Regions from separate parts of the Pseudoduganella sp. OTU4001 genome, predicted to be linked through region 1. Evidence: predicted binding sites of a transcription regulator. Region 1 holds the regulator's gene; each other region holds the start of a gene.
The links. Region 1 encodes sigma-54, which starts transcription at its own class of promoters, with help from an activator protein. Its sites were predicted from a motif close to TGGCANGNAANCTGCTTT; they were not measured.

Region 1 (3,504 bases):
CTTGCAGGACGTTGAGGATGCCGCGGTCGATCCGGTCCAGCTCCCTCATGCGAGGTGGCGCAGCGGGTGCGCCCAGGCTGGCCAGCATGGTTCGAAGAAGCGTTCCACCATCTCGGGCGTGACTTCGGCCAGCGTGGCGGGATTCCATTTCGGCTGGTTGTCCTTGTCGATCACCAGCGCGCGTACGCCTTCGAAAATCTCGCCGTGTTCGAAGTTGCGGCGCACCAGGTTGCGCTCCATGCGCAGGCAGTCGGCGACGCCCAGCGTGGCGCCGCGCTTCAACAGCTCGTGGGTCACGCACATCATCAGCGGGGAACGCAGCTCCATCGCTTTCAGGGACTTCTGCGCGAAGGGGCTGCTGTCGCCGCGCAGCGAGTCCATGATGGCGGGCACGGAGCCGGCGCCGAAGTGCTGGTCGATCAGTGCGCGCTGCTTTTCCAGTTCGCTGTCGCCGGCATAGGCATTGTGCGGACCGGCGAAGACGGCAATTGCGTCGCGCAGCGATTTGCCCGGCGTGCTTTCCAGCAGCGCGGCGAGGCCGGCCAGCTCGGTCTCGGGCACGAAGTAGTCGGCCAGGTCGAGGTAGAGCGCGTCGGCGGCGCCGACGGTCAGGCCGGTCAGGCCCAGCCACATGCCGAGCTGGCCCGGTGCGTGCGACAGGAAGTGGCTGCCGCCGACATCGGGGAACAGGCCGATATTCACTTCGGGCATGGCCATCTTGGTGCGGCCGGTGACGATGCGGACACCGCAATCCGGGCCGCCCTGGGCGATGCCCATGCCGCCGCCCATCACCACGCCATCCATCAAGGCCACATATGGCTTAGGGTAGAAGTGGATCAGGTGGTTCAGTGCGTATTCTTCGGTGAAGAAGTCTTCCAGCAGTGCGCTGCCGCCTTGGGTGCTGGCGCGGCCTACGTCGTGGAAGAAGCGGATGTCGCCGCCGGCGCACAGGGCGCGTTCGCTGGTGCTGCGCACCACCACGGCGGCGACGCTGGCGTCTTCGCGCCAGGCCAGCAGCGCCTGCGTCATCGCGCGCACCATGTCGAGGGACAGGGAATTGAGGGCTTTCGGGCGGTCCAGCGTGATGATGCCGGTGCCGTTGGTGATTTGGGTTTGGACGTGTTCGCTCATGCAAATATTTTAACGCACACTGGGCGCAAAAAAGGGCGCCAGATGCGCCCTTTGGTGTGCCTACTCTGCCAGTCCTTTACATGGCGGAGGGTGGTGCTTCGTACGTGTCCGGGAAGTGCTTGATGGCCGCGTGATTGTGGTTCTGCACACGGTCTTTGTATTTCATGACCTGGCGATCCAGTTTATCAATCAGGGTGTCGATGGCGGCGTAGAGGTCCTGCGACAGGCTTTCGACGTAAACAGTTTTGCCAGACATGCGCAGGTTGATTTCTGCTTTCTGGCGTTTCTCTTTCTCGGTGAGGTTATCTACAGTCAGGATGACAGCAATATCGATTACTTGATCGAAATGGCGCTTGACTCGTTCCAGCTTGTTTTGCACGTACTCGCGAATAGCCGGGGTCACTTCGACATGATGTCCACTGATGGTGAGATTCATACACACTCCTAAAGATGATGTCGCTCTCGAGTTCGTGCGCGCCGAAGCGCACAGAGGAACCCATGCACTACAAAGATTTACGGAGGCTTACCGGAGGAATTTTCAACGCTTCTCGATATTTGGCAACAGTCCGTCGCGCAATTACCATGCCTTGTTCTCCCAGCATGTCCGCAATCTTACTGTCGGATAAAGGATTCTTGGGGTCTTCTGCTCCTGTCAATTGCACGATCAGCGCCCGTATCGCAGTCGATGAAGCTTCACCCCCAGCTTCGGTCGCGACGTGGCTGCCAAAGAAATATTTCAACTCAAACATGCCATGCGGGGTGAGCATATATTTTTGAGTTGTAACACGGGAAATAGTGCTCTCGTGTAGTCCCAGTGTATCAGCTATTTCACGCAACACAAGGGGTCTCATGGCAACCGCACCGTGGCTGAAAAAGTTCTTTTGTCTTTCTACTATCGCTTCCGCCACGCGCAGGATGGTGTCGAAGCGCTGGCGCATATTTTTGATCAGCCATTTGGCCTCTTGCAGCTGGCCATTCATCTGCGATTCGCTCTTGCCTTGCTTGAGCAGGTTCGCATACAGGGCATTCACGCGCAGGCGCGGCACCACGTCGTTATTCAGCGTGACGACCCAGCCGCCGCGGCCCTTCTTCACGATCACGTCCGGCACTACATAGTCTGACTCGCCTGACGCAAATTCGGCGCCCGGATGGGGGTTGCATTGGCGGATCACGGCTTGCGCTTCACGCAGGTCTTCGTCGTCGCAATCGAGCGTTTTCTTCAACTTGGTGAATTCGCGCTGGGCGAACCAGGCCAGGTGCTTCTCGACGATGGTCAGGGCCATGCGGCGCGTCACCAGCGGCACGCAGGGCATGCGCTTGATCTGCAGCGCCAGGCATTCGGAGGCGTTGCGGGCGCCGACGCCGGGCGGGTCGAAGCTTTGCAGCAGCACCAGGGTGCAGCGCAGGTCGTCCAGCTCGATTTCCAGCTCGGGCGGCAGGCGTTCCAGGATTTCTTCCAGCTGCTCTTCCAGGTAGCCGTTGTCGTCCAGCGCGTCGATGATCATTTCCATCAGGGCGCGGTCGCGCGGCTCCTGCAAGGTCACGCGCATCTGTTCCAGCAGGTGCTCGCGCAGGGTGCAGCCGGAGGCTTCCAGCTGCGGGCGGCTGTCTTCGTCGTCGGCGGATTTGCTGCCGGCGCTGGCGCTCCAGTCGGTATCGTCGCTGCCGTTGGCAGCGCCCTCGCCCTCGCCGCCTTCATAGCCTTCGCCTTCGCTGCCGGCGCTGGCGCCGGCTTCGCCGCCATCGGTGGCCTGGGCAGCTTCGGGCGTGGCGACGCTGTCGTTGCCGGAGCCCTGGCTGATGGCGCCGTCGGCCAGCAGGCGTACCGAGTGGTCGAGCGGATCGTCGAGGCGTTCCAGCATCGGGTTATCGCTCAGCAGCTGTTCCAGCTCCTGGTGCAGCTCCAGCGTGGACAGCTGCAGCAGGCGGATGGATTGTTGCAGCTGCGGCGTCAGCGCCAGGTGTTGCGAGGTTCGCAGTTGCAGTGTTTGTTTCATGGCTTTCGCTTACATGCGGAAGTGTTCGCCGAGATAGACCCGGCGTACGGATTCATTGGCGATGATGTCATCTGGGCGGCCCGAAGCCAGCACGGCGCCCTGGTTGATGATGTAGGCGCGGTCGCAAATGCCGAGGGTCTCACGCACATTATGGTCGGTGATCAGGACACCGATATTGCGCTCCTTCAGGAAACGTACGATACGTTGGATTTCGATCACGGCAATCGGGTCGACGCCGGCGAATGGCTCGTCCAGCAGCACGAAGCGCGGGTTGGTGGCCAGGGCGCGTGCGATTTCCACACGGCGGCGCTCGCCGCCCGACAGCGACAGGGCCTGGTTTTCGCGCAGCTTCTCAATCTGCAAGTCTGCCAGCAGG
Region 2 (3,504 bases), on a different contig from region 1:
TGCGGTGCCGATCGCCAGCCGCACGCCGGTCAGCATGTAGGGCAGCACAGACGGCAGCAGGATCTTGGTCGCCACCTTCCATTCCGACAGGTTCAGCACGCGCGCCACGTTCAGGTAGTCCTGCGGCACGCGCTGCACGCCGACGGCGGTGTTGACGATCATCGGCCAGATCGAGCAGATGAAGATGGCCCAGATGGCGGCGGGATCGGCGGCCTTGAACACCAGCAGCCCAATCGGCAGCCAGGCCAGCGGCGACACGGGCTTGAGCAGGCTGATCAGAGGGCTGAACATGCCGTACACAAAGCTGAAGCGGCCGATCAGGAAGCCGAGCGGAATGCCGACCAGCGCCGCCATGCCGAAGCCCAGCGCCACGCGCCGCAGCGAGGCCAGTATGTTCCAGCCGATGCCCTGGTCGTTCGGGCCCTTGCGGTAGAACGGGTCGGCGAACAGCTTCACCGCCTCGTGCCAGGTCTCAAGCGGCGTCGGGAAGCCGGCGTTGCGCAGCGCCAGGATTTGCCACGCCAGCACCAGCAGCGTAAGGCCCAGCAGCGGCGGCAGCACTTTCATGACGATCGGGCGCAGGCGCTCGCTCGCCGGCGTCAGGTTGATGCCCTTGGCCGCCAGCCGTGCGCTGCGCGATGGCGCGTCAGGGCCTGCCCCCACGCCCGCCGCCGCAAGTGCCTCCGCTGTCCGTTGGAGCGCGCTCTCCCGCGCCGCGTCGCGCGCGGTCAGTGGTGCGCTGGCAGGTGGCGCCGTGCCAACAATCTTTCCATAGACTGCACTCATACGTCCTCCCTTCACGCTTTGATCTTGAACGAGGCCGCATACGCCTTGGGATCCTTGCCATCCCAAACCGCGCCATCAATCATCTTCACGCTGCGCAGCGGCGACTTCGGAACACTCACCTTGGCCATGGCCGCGGCGTCCTTGAATACGTCGATCTGGTTGACTTGCCTGGAGACGGCCAGGTAGTCCGGCTCGGCCTTGAGCAAGCCCCAGCGCTTCTGCTGCGTCAGGAACCACATGCCATCGCTCAGGTAGGGGAAGTTCACCGCGCCGTCGTTGAAGAACTTCATGTAATTCGGATCGTCCCAGGTCTTGCCCAGCCCGTTCTGGTAGCGGCCCAGGATGCGCTGGTTGATCACATCGACCGAGGTATTTACATACGACTTGTCGGCGATGGTCTCGGCCATTTTCACCTTGTTCGATAGCGAGGCATCGATCCAGCGGCCAGCCTCCAGTACTGCCGCCACCAGGGCGCGCGCGGTGTTCGGATACTTCATTACCCACTCGGCGCTGGTGCCCAGCACCTTCTCCGGATGGTCGCGCCAGATCTCCTGCGTGGTGGTGGCCGTGATGCCGATGCCGTCGACAATGGCGCGGTGGTTCCATGGTTCGCCCACGCAGAAGCCGTCCATATTCCCGATCCGCATATTGGCCACCATCTGCGGCGGCGGCACGGTGATCATCTTGGCGTCCTGCATCGGGTTGATGCCGTGCGCGGCCAGCCAGTAGTACAGCCACATGGCGTGGGTGCCGGTCGGGAAGGTTTGCGCGAACGTGTATTCGCGCTGGTCGGTGCGCATCAGTTTTGCCAGCGAGGCGCCATCGACGGCGCCCTTATCGGCCACCTTCTTCGACAGCGTGATGGCCTGGCCGTTGTGGTTAAGGTTCATCAGCACCGCCATGTCCTTCTTCGGGCCACCGGCGCCCAGGTGCACGCCATACACCAGGCCATACAGCACATGTGCCGCATCGAGCTCGCCGTTCACCAGTTTGTCGCGCACGCCGGGCCAGGAAGCTTCCTTACTCAGGACGATCTTGATGCCGTACTTCTTGTCGAAGCCCAGTACCGACGCCATCACCACCGAGGCGCAGTCCGTCAGGGGAATGAAGCCGACTTTGACTTCTTCCTTCTCCGGCTTGTCGGAGCCTGCAGCCCAGGCGTAATTCGACAGAGCGGTCGCCGCACCAGCTGCCAGCAGGCGGCGACGGGTAAGGCTGAACGTGTGATCCATGACTATCCCCGTAAGTAAATAATGGGGATATTGCAAGCACCGTGCCACCCTGCTTTACGGGGCAGAGGTGTGAAAAAGGCAGCACCGTCGTTGTGCACCGCACCAATAGGCGGCGTCAACGCACCGGCTGAAGCCTCATATCGGTGCGCAAACGCTCTGCCATCAGGTCGACGAAGCTGCGGATGCGGGTCGAGCCCTGGCGGCTGTCGCGATGGATGATGTGGATGGGTACCGCCGGCGTGGCGTAATCCTGCAGCACTTCCACCAGCTCACCAGAGTCGAGCAGGCTGGCCGCCTGGTAGGACAGCAGGCGCGCGATGCCAAAGCCGCTGCGTACCGCCTCGATCGCCGAATCGTTATTGTTCACGCCCAGGCGCGGCTTGACGCGCAGCGATTGCGTGCTGCCGCCATGCTGGAAACGCCAGTCGGGCGGCACGCTGGAGCCGGACGAGGCGACGATGGCGTGCTGCTCCAGTTCCTGCGGCGTACGCGGCGCGCCATGCTGCTCCAGGTAGGCTGGCGCGGCCACGATCACGCGCCGCACCTGGCCGACATGGATCGCGCGCATGCTCGAATCGGGCAGCTCGCCGATGCGGATGCCGATGTCGATGCCCTCTTCCAGCAGGTTGGTCACGCGGTCGACGAACACGGTGGAGACATTCATGTCCGGATAACGCTCAAGGTACGCCACGATGCCCGGAATCACGTACAGGCGGCCGAACAGCACCGGCGCCGTTATAGTCAGGTGGCCGCGCGGCGCGGCATTGATGCCGGCGACCGCATCGTCGGCCTCGTCGACTTCGGCGATGATGCGGCGCGCATCATCCAGGTAGCGCTGGCCCGCTTCGGTGACGCGCACGTGGCGCGTGGTGCGGTCCAGCAGTTTCACGCCCAGCCGCTCTTCCAACGACGCGATGGCGCGCGTCACGGCGGGCGGCGACATGCCGAGCCTTCGAGCGCCGGCCGCGAAGCCCTGCTCCTCGGCCACGGCCACGTAGACGGTCATCAGGTAAAGGCGGTCCATTTGCGTTTCACCATGAAGTCGATAAAGTGCCGCACGCGCATCGGCATGCGGCTGCGCTGCGGATAGTACATGTAAACGGCGGCATTCGCTGTCACATGGGTTGGCAGCAGGTGCACCAGCCTACCCTCCGCCAGGTCGCGCTCCACCATGTACAGCGCCAGCTGGCCGATGCCGACGCCGGCGCGCACCGCTTCCACTTCCCCCTCGGCGGTATTGAAGGTCGCCACGCAGGGCACGTCCTGGTAGACGGTGCCGCCCTGCCCTTTCAGCTCCCACGGTATCACGCGGCCCGTGTTCGGCTGGCGGAAGCCGGTGCAGCGGTGCTGCTGCAAATCCTCCACCGTGCGCGGCGCGCCGTGGCGTTCGATGTACTCGGGCGCGGCGCAGATATACAGCGGGATGCGGCCCAGCTGGCGCGCTACCAGGTTGCGCTCGGGCGGATTGCCGGCGCGGAAGCCGACG
Region 3 (3,504 bases), on a different contig from region 1:
AATGGTCGCAGCATTGTCGACTCCGATCAAGCTCAGCGACAGTTCATGGCCCGCCGTGCTGTTGATGATGGTAGCGGCCTGGTTAGTATTGGCCAGGCCGACCGACACCAGGTCCTTGCCTTCCAGCGTCGCGGCAGCGGTATTGCCCTTGAGCGAAACGGCGCGGGCACCGTCACCCAGCTTCAGGTTTACGCCACCGCTGGTGCTTGCAATGGTGACTTGCTCCAGTCCTTTGAAGCCGGACATGTCATAGGCACTGGCGCCGCCCACCGCGCCGTTGGTGCTGATATTGATCTTCTGGATGTTCTGGACTTTCGCCTGTGCCGGCAGTCCATTCATGAATGCGGCACCGGCATCGGTAATGGCCAGGGTGTTCACACCGCCGCCGCCATTCAGGCTGTCGCCCGCCGAGAAAGTGGCGCCGGTGGCGTTAAAAGTGTCATTGCCGCCGCCGCCGGTGAAGGCCACGCCGGTGTCGGCGTTGGCCGTCAGGGTAAAGGTGATCGGCGCCTTGCTGGCGGCTACGAATTCGGCCGTCGACGTATCAATCTTGGCCAGGGCCGTGGCCAGGGACTCGTTGGAGGTGATGCTCGAGGTCAGTTGCTTTGCGAAAGCCAGTGCTTCGTTGCCGTTATACGCGGCCCCTTCCGGGTGGCTGTCCAACGCTGCCGTGAAGGCGGTGGCGTACTTCACCTTGTTGTCATAGGCCACCAGGTCGTCACCCTGGGCACCGCTGGCGATTGCCGTCACCACGCTGTCCAGGGTCACTTGTTTGGAGTCCAGCATGCTCGACCAGAAGTCGAGGCCGCCTTTTTCGCCATCGCGGCCGAACAGGTTGCGGTAGACGGTGTTCACCACGGCGCGGTTGCTCATGCCACCGTAGGCGGCCGCATATTCGGGCGACTTGGCGAATTCGGCGGAAATCAGCGAGGTATCGCCCTTGAATTGTTCGACAATGCCCGTCCAGAAAGCCAGGCCAGAAGGATCGCCAGGGCGGTTGTAGTACGCGACGTACAGTTGTTGCACTTCTTTGATGTAGTTTGGCATTTCCAGCTCCATGATCGTTGACGTTTTGCTCGACGGGGACTTGTCTGGCCTGTCGAAGTTCAAAATTCTGTCATAGGAAAATGGTCGAAAATTTACTTATTCCCGATCTGTAATCGATCCGTAGTCGGGCCGTAAACCTGGCGTAAATGGCTTGTAATGGGAAAATTACAGCGCTTCTCGATTGCTACGGTTGGGTTCATAATGCCGTGAAAAAAGGAGGCAATATGTGGATCCGGATCCTGGCCTTGGCCCTTGCCGTAAGCTGTTTGGCTGTACCCACGAGTGCAACGCCCGCGCAGCAAACGGTGCCGGAGGTCCTGGTCGGCATGGGGCTGCCCAAGCCGCCCTACATCATGGAATCCGGCAGCGCCGGCCTCGATTACGACATCGCGAAGGCTGCCCTGGCGGTCGGCGGCTACAAGATGGTCGCCATGATGCTGCCCCAGTCGCGCGCCCTGGCCATGCTGCGCACAGGGCAGGTGGATGGCATGCTGTCCATCACCGAAGGGATCGGCGGCCAGGACTACTTCACCGACAATTACATCACCTACCAGAACGTCGCCATTTCCCTCACCCGCCGCAATCTGAAGCTGGAGCAGATCGAGGAACTGGCCAACTACTCCGTGGCCGCCTTCCAGAATGCCAGCATGGTGCTGGGCGACCGCTTCGGCTTTATCGCCACCGGCCACTCGAACTACCAGGAACTGCACTCGCAGATTGCGCAAAACAAGCTGCTGTTTACCGGACGCGTTGACGTGGTGGTGGGCGACCGCTTCATCTTTCGCTACTTCAACGACAAGCTCGGCCCGCAGTTCGATGCCACGCAGCCCGTGACCTACCACCGGATCTTCCCCGAAAGCCCACGGCGTGCCGTCTTCCGCGACTCGCGCGTGCGCGACGCCTTCAACAACGGCCTCAAGGCCATCCGTGCCAACGGCACTTACGCTGCACTGGTCAAGCAATACCTCGGCGCCCAGCCGTGATTTCGATCAAGCCTGCCTGTCGGAAATATTTACAGTCCAAATTCTTTAACTAGTTAAAGTCAGTTAAATCAAAAACTTATCAAGTTGGCACGATCTCTGCTTAGGTGGCTCCATCTATTAACTCTACAGGAGCGACCTATGCTGACTCTGCGTAAATTCCTCATCTCGATGCTTGCACTCGCCTCAATGGCACTTACCACGCAAGCACATGCTGGCCTGATCGGGTACGCGGACGTTGTGTTGGATTATTTCGATAGCGGTGCAGGCCCGATGGCCGGCCCTTACGGTGGCACTTACCCGACCGGGCCAGGCTTTCCGATTGCTGTTTCCACCAGCGTCGTCCTGGGCAACGAGCCCGGAACGACTGGCTTCCCTGACTTCCTGTCGCTCCCAACCGGCTCCTATGTCACCGTGGGCTTCACTGATGAAACCGTGATTGACGGCGTCGGCGACGACATCTTCATCCAGGAAGTAGGGGCCAACGGTGAGCGCGCCAACGTCTATGTCAGCGCAGACGCTGTCAATTTCATCTTCCTCGGCGTCGCCGCGGATGATGTAACGACGGCATTCGACCTCGCCTCAATCGGCTTCACCGACGCAGTGCGCGCGATCAAGATCGTTGGTCTCGACGCCTTCGGTGGCTCCCCGGGCTTCGACGTGATGAATGTGCAGGTCCTGCCGGGAAGTATCGGGCCAGCGCCTGTACCTGCGCCAGGTACCCTGGCATTGGCAGTGATCGGCCTGGCGGGACTGGCTGCAGCGCGCCGCAATAAGAAGCAGGCTCAGTAAAGCGTCGTCCTCTGGCGCTCCGGCAACTCGCGGTCATATTGCTCGTCATCGATTTCGGCATGGCTGAAATCGGCCAGCATGGTGCCGGGGGAGGGGATGCCGGCGCGCGCCGCATCCGGAACGCCTTGCCATAAGCGCGAGCGATGAATCGCTCGCGCGCATTGGAAGAACGCCGTCTCCACGCGGATCACCAGCACGCACTTGGGGGCTTTGCCATCGACCTCAAAACGGCGCAGCAGATCTGGCGCCACGCTAATGCGCGCCGTGCCGTTGACGCGCAGTGTTTCGCCCACTCCCGGAATCAGGAACAGCAAAGCCATGCGCGGATCTGCGATCAGGTTGCGCAAGCTGTCCACGCGGTTGTTGCCGCGCCGCTCAGGCAGCAGTAAAGTCCTCTCATCCTCCACCACGACAAAGCCCGCAGCATCGCCGCGCGGCGAGACATCCAGCCCACCCGGCCCCACAGTCGCCAACACCGCAAACGGCGACGCCTCGATCATGGCGCGGTAATGTGGATGGATGAAGGATTGCTCTTTCTGGATCGAAGCCTGTCCCACTTCACCAAACAGCGTCTCAAGCTGCTCCAGTGTGTCGACAAGGCCAGGCACGGAATCTGAATTCACTGTTTACGCCCCTTGATGAGAGGCTGGAATTTTAGCGTGGATGGCGCAAACTTTGCGCTTCG
Region 4 (3,504 bases), on a different contig from region 1:
GAACTGCAACGCTTCATGTTCTATGGCTTGCGCTACAGCGTCGCCCTGTTCGGCACGCCGGTGCCGCCGGCCACCCGGGCCGCCATGGCCGCCGCCGGCCCCAACCCGCTGCTGCTGGCCGTGATGGATGGCCTGTTCACGCGCGCGCTGATGCCGCGCCATCCAAGCTGCCGCCGCGCACTGGCGAAGCTGGCCGACTTCCTGCTGTACGTGCGCGGCAACTGGCTGCGCATGCCGCCGCTCAGGCTGGCGCGCCACCTGTTCCACAAGGCATTTTTGACGCCGAAAAACCCGCAGCAATCGGGCGCATAACGGCAGCAACTGCCAGCCTTGCCCCGCTACAATGGCCGGGTCAACGCAACGCTCGGGACCAGCATGCGCTTCCTTGCTGCCCTGGCGGCCAGCCTGCTGGCGCAGCCGGCCGGCGCGCAGAATGCCGCCACCCTGTTCGACCAGGCCCAGCGCCTGGAGCACGGCGAAGGCGTGGTCCAGGACATGGGCCAGGCCGCCGCGCTGTACTGCCGCGCCGCCCGTCTTGGCGCGGCCGACTCGCAATACGCCCTGGGTTGGATGTATGCCAACGGACGCGGCGTGGCGCGCGACGATGGCGCCGCCTGGCGCCTGTTTGCCCTGGCCTCGGAACAGGGCCATGCGGCCGGTGCGCGCATGCTGCAGCTGTTGCCGGCCGCGCCGGGCGCCAGCCTGCCCGCCTGCATGGCGCCGGAACCGGCCTTGCAACTGGAGGGCGACAGCGCCGCGCCGGACTATGGCGCGGTACCGCGCCGGCTACGCAGCCTGATTGAACAGCTGGCGCCGCAGTACAGCGTGGAACCGGCGCTGGCGCTGGCCGTGATCGCCGTGGAATCGGGCTTCAACCAGGATGCCGTCTCGCCCAAAAATGCGCGCGGCCTGATGCAGCTGATCCCGGCCACGGCGCAGCGTTTTTGCGTGCAGGACGTGTTCAATGCCGAACAGAACCTGCGCGGCGGCCTGGCCTACCTGCGCTGGCTGCTGGCGCGCTTTGAGGGCGATGTGACGCTGGCGACCGCGGCCTACAATGCCGGCGAGCAGGCGGTGGCGCAATACGGCGGCGTGCCGCCGTTTGCCGAAACGCGCGCCTATGTGCGCCGCATCGCCCAGCTATATGGCAAGCCGAGCCACCCGTTCCAGGCCGGCGCGCGCGCCTCCTGCCGCTGGCCCGGCGGCTAGCCGATCGCCAGTACCTGTCGAAAATCTTTACAGGTTTGTTATCACGGAATAAATCAATAATGCTAAGTCATTGATTTTGCGGGAATTTCGAAAGCTGGCACGCCAGTTGCTTAGTAACCATGCATCCTGACCCAATCTTGAATAAAAACACTGGAGTGGAACGATGAAAATTAAGCACTTACTGGTCGCTGCCGCGATCTCCGCCCTGGGCGCCGCCCCAGCCTTCGCAGGCGTGGCCGGCATGGCCGACCTGTCGATTTCGCAGCTGCTGGTGGTCGATGGCACGACCCACCAGTTCAATCCAGCCGCCCTGCAGATCACCCTGCTGAGCGACAGCCGCACCGGCACCGCCAACTCGAACTTCAACGGCATCGAAGGTAGCGGCCTCGGCGCTGGCTCGCTGACCGACAACAAGCTGTTCCCGAATGCGGGCTCGGCGGCTGTGGACGTCAAATACCGCTGCGCCGGCCCCAGCTGCGGCGGCATCAACGGCATTTACGGCGGTTCGGCGGAAAACAACACCGCCGCCAACTTCATGACCAATGTCGGCGATTTCGCGCTGGGCGACATGAACAATACTGGTAACGCCCTGGCCGGCGGCGCCAGCGGCCTGACCCGTGCCGACGCCTCGATCAATACCGGCGGCACCCAAGGCGGCGCCAACGCCACCATCCACAACGGCGTGTCGGCCCGCGCCGACTTCCAGGTGCTGGCCAACGTCAACCTGGCCCTGGCCCTGACCTACGACACCTTCGTACGCGTGTTCGTCGATCCGCTGCTGCCGGCCGGCACCACCGGCGTCGCCACGGCCGGCGTGACCTGGAGCCTGACCCTGCGCGACACCACCGCCAACTGCGCCGCCCTGCCTACCGGTTGCACCACCACCCTGACCTGGTCGCCGGACGAGCTGAACAGCAGCCTGGTCTCGACCAAGGGTTCGGAGAACGCCGTGTTCGACAGCTTCGGCACCATCTTCTCCGATTCGCGCACCCTGTACGCTGGCCACACCTACAGTATCGGTATCGACCAGGCTTCGAACTCGACCGTGACCCAGGTACCGGAACCGGGCTCGCTGCTGCTGCTGGGCGTCGGCCTGGCTGCCCTGGCTGCCCGCCGCCGCCGTCAAGCCTGAGCTTGACGCGCTGGTCCTGACCCCGCCCCTGGCTGCTGACGCAGCCGGGGGCTTTTGCCATTTATATGCGTCCCGCTCTCCAGGCTGAAACCAGCAACCTGACCGGCGTCGCCCGCGCCGCCGGCTGCGTCCTGTATCCGCGCTCGACGCGCCAGGTGCGCAATATCGTGCGGCGCGCCAACCGGCGCGGACTGACCATCTATGTCGTGTCCACTGGCCTGAACTATGGCTATGGCGGCCGCTCGCCGCCGCGCGACACCGATATCCTGCTCGACCTGAGCCGCATGCGGCGCATCCTCAACGCCGGCGCGATCAGCGCCGCCAACCCGGTGGCGCTGATCGAGCCGGGCGTCACCCAGCAGGACCTGTACGAGCATTTGCAGCAGCACGCGCCGGAACTGACCTTCAATGTCACCGGCTCGGCGCGCGCCACCAGCATCCTCGGCAATGCGCTGGACCGCGGCGTCGGCTACTTCGGCGCGCGCAAGGAAGACGTGTTCGGGCTGGAAGTGGTGACCGGCAAGGGCGACGTGATTTATACCGGTTTCCGCCGCCTGGGCGAGGCGTCGCCGCTGGCGCACACCCACCCGTATGGCCTGGGCCCGATGCTGGACGGCCTGTTTTTCCAGAGCAACCTCGGCATTGTCACCAGCGCCTGCTTCCGCCTGCTGCCGCGCCGCCCCAAGGCGGTCGCCGTGTCGCTGGCGCTGCGCGAGGCCGGCCGGCTGGACGAATTCATCGATGTGCTGGCGGCCCTCAAGCGCGAGGGCATCATGGACAGCGTGACCCATATCGCCAACCGCGCGCGCAGCCAGGCCAGCCTGGAATACGGCATCCACACCTACCTGCAGCAGGAGTGCGGCCTGGCGCCGGACGCCGCCGCGCGCGAAAGCGGGCGCGCGCTGGCCATGGCGACCCAGGGCGAATGGACCAGCCTGGGCGCGCTGACCGGCAGCGGCGCCGGACTGCGCGCCGCGCTGGCCGAAGTGCGCCAGCGCATCGGCCACCTGGCGCGGGTGCGCGTGATCACCCACCAGCGCCTGGACCTGGCCTACCGCGTGCTGCATGCGCTGCGCATGCTGCCGCCGGCGCGCGCGCTGGCCGCCGCCATCGCCGCCATCCGCCCGCTGCACGTGCTGGCCCTGGGCCAGCCGACCGACGCC

Region 2: the regulator sigma-54 is predicted to act here: its motif matches at 2,048-2,065, upstream of AAHE99_RS08530 (CmpA/NrtA family ABC transporter substrate-binding protein).
Region 3: the regulator sigma-54 is predicted to act here: its motif matches at 2,116-2,133, upstream of AAHE99_RS20735 (PEP-CTERM sorting domain-containing protein).
Region 4: the regulator sigma-54 is predicted to act here: its motif matches at 1,305-1,322, upstream of AAHE99_RS25645 (EDSAP-1 family PEP-CTERM protein).

What each region holds. Positions count from the first base shown of each region.
Region 1 covers NZ_JASATG010000004.1:15,793-19,296, reverse strand. The annotation lists gene AAHE99_RS05030 (Lrp/AsnC family transcriptional regulator) at 1-88, opposite strand, end outside; gene AAHE99_RS05025 (enoyl-CoA hydratase/isomerase family protein) at 46-1,131, opposite strand; gene hpf (ribosome hibernation-promoting factor, HPF/YfiA family) at 1,208-1,567, opposite strand; gene AAHE99_RS05015 (RNA polymerase factor sigma-54) at 1,635-3,128, opposite strand; gene lptB (LPS export ABC transporter ATP-binding protein) at 3,138-3,504, opposite strand, start outside.
Region 2 covers NZ_JASATG010000007.1:14,177-17,680, reverse strand. The annotation lists gene ntrB (nitrate ABC transporter permease) at 1-786, opposite strand, end outside; gene AAHE99_RS08530 (CmpA/NrtA family ABC transporter substrate-binding protein) at 798-2,018, opposite strand; gene AAHE99_RS08525 (LysR family transcriptional regulator) at 2,134-3,042, opposite strand; gene AAHE99_RS08520 (LysR family transcriptional regulator) at 3,024-3,504, opposite strand, start outside.
Region 3 covers NZ_JASATG010000028.1:27,838-31,341, reverse strand. The annotation lists gene AAHE99_RS20745 (DUF4214 domain-containing protein) at 1-1,047, opposite strand, end outside; gene AAHE99_RS20740 (substrate-binding periplasmic protein) at 1,353-2,030, shown strand; gene AAHE99_RS20735 (PEP-CTERM sorting domain-containing protein) at 2,169-2,819, shown strand; gene AAHE99_RS20730 (pyridoxamine 5'-phosphate oxidase family protein) at 2,813-3,442, opposite strand.
Region 4 covers NZ_JASATG010000052.1:8,628-12,131, reverse strand. The annotation lists gene AAHE99_RS25655 (nucleotidyltransferase family protein) at 1-312, shown strand, start outside; gene AAHE99_RS25650 (lytic transglycosylase domain-containing protein) at 376-1,209, shown strand; gene AAHE99_RS25645 (EDSAP-1 family PEP-CTERM protein) at 1,373-2,341, shown strand; gene AAHE99_RS25640 (FAD-binding oxidoreductase) at 2,407-3,504, shown strand, end outside.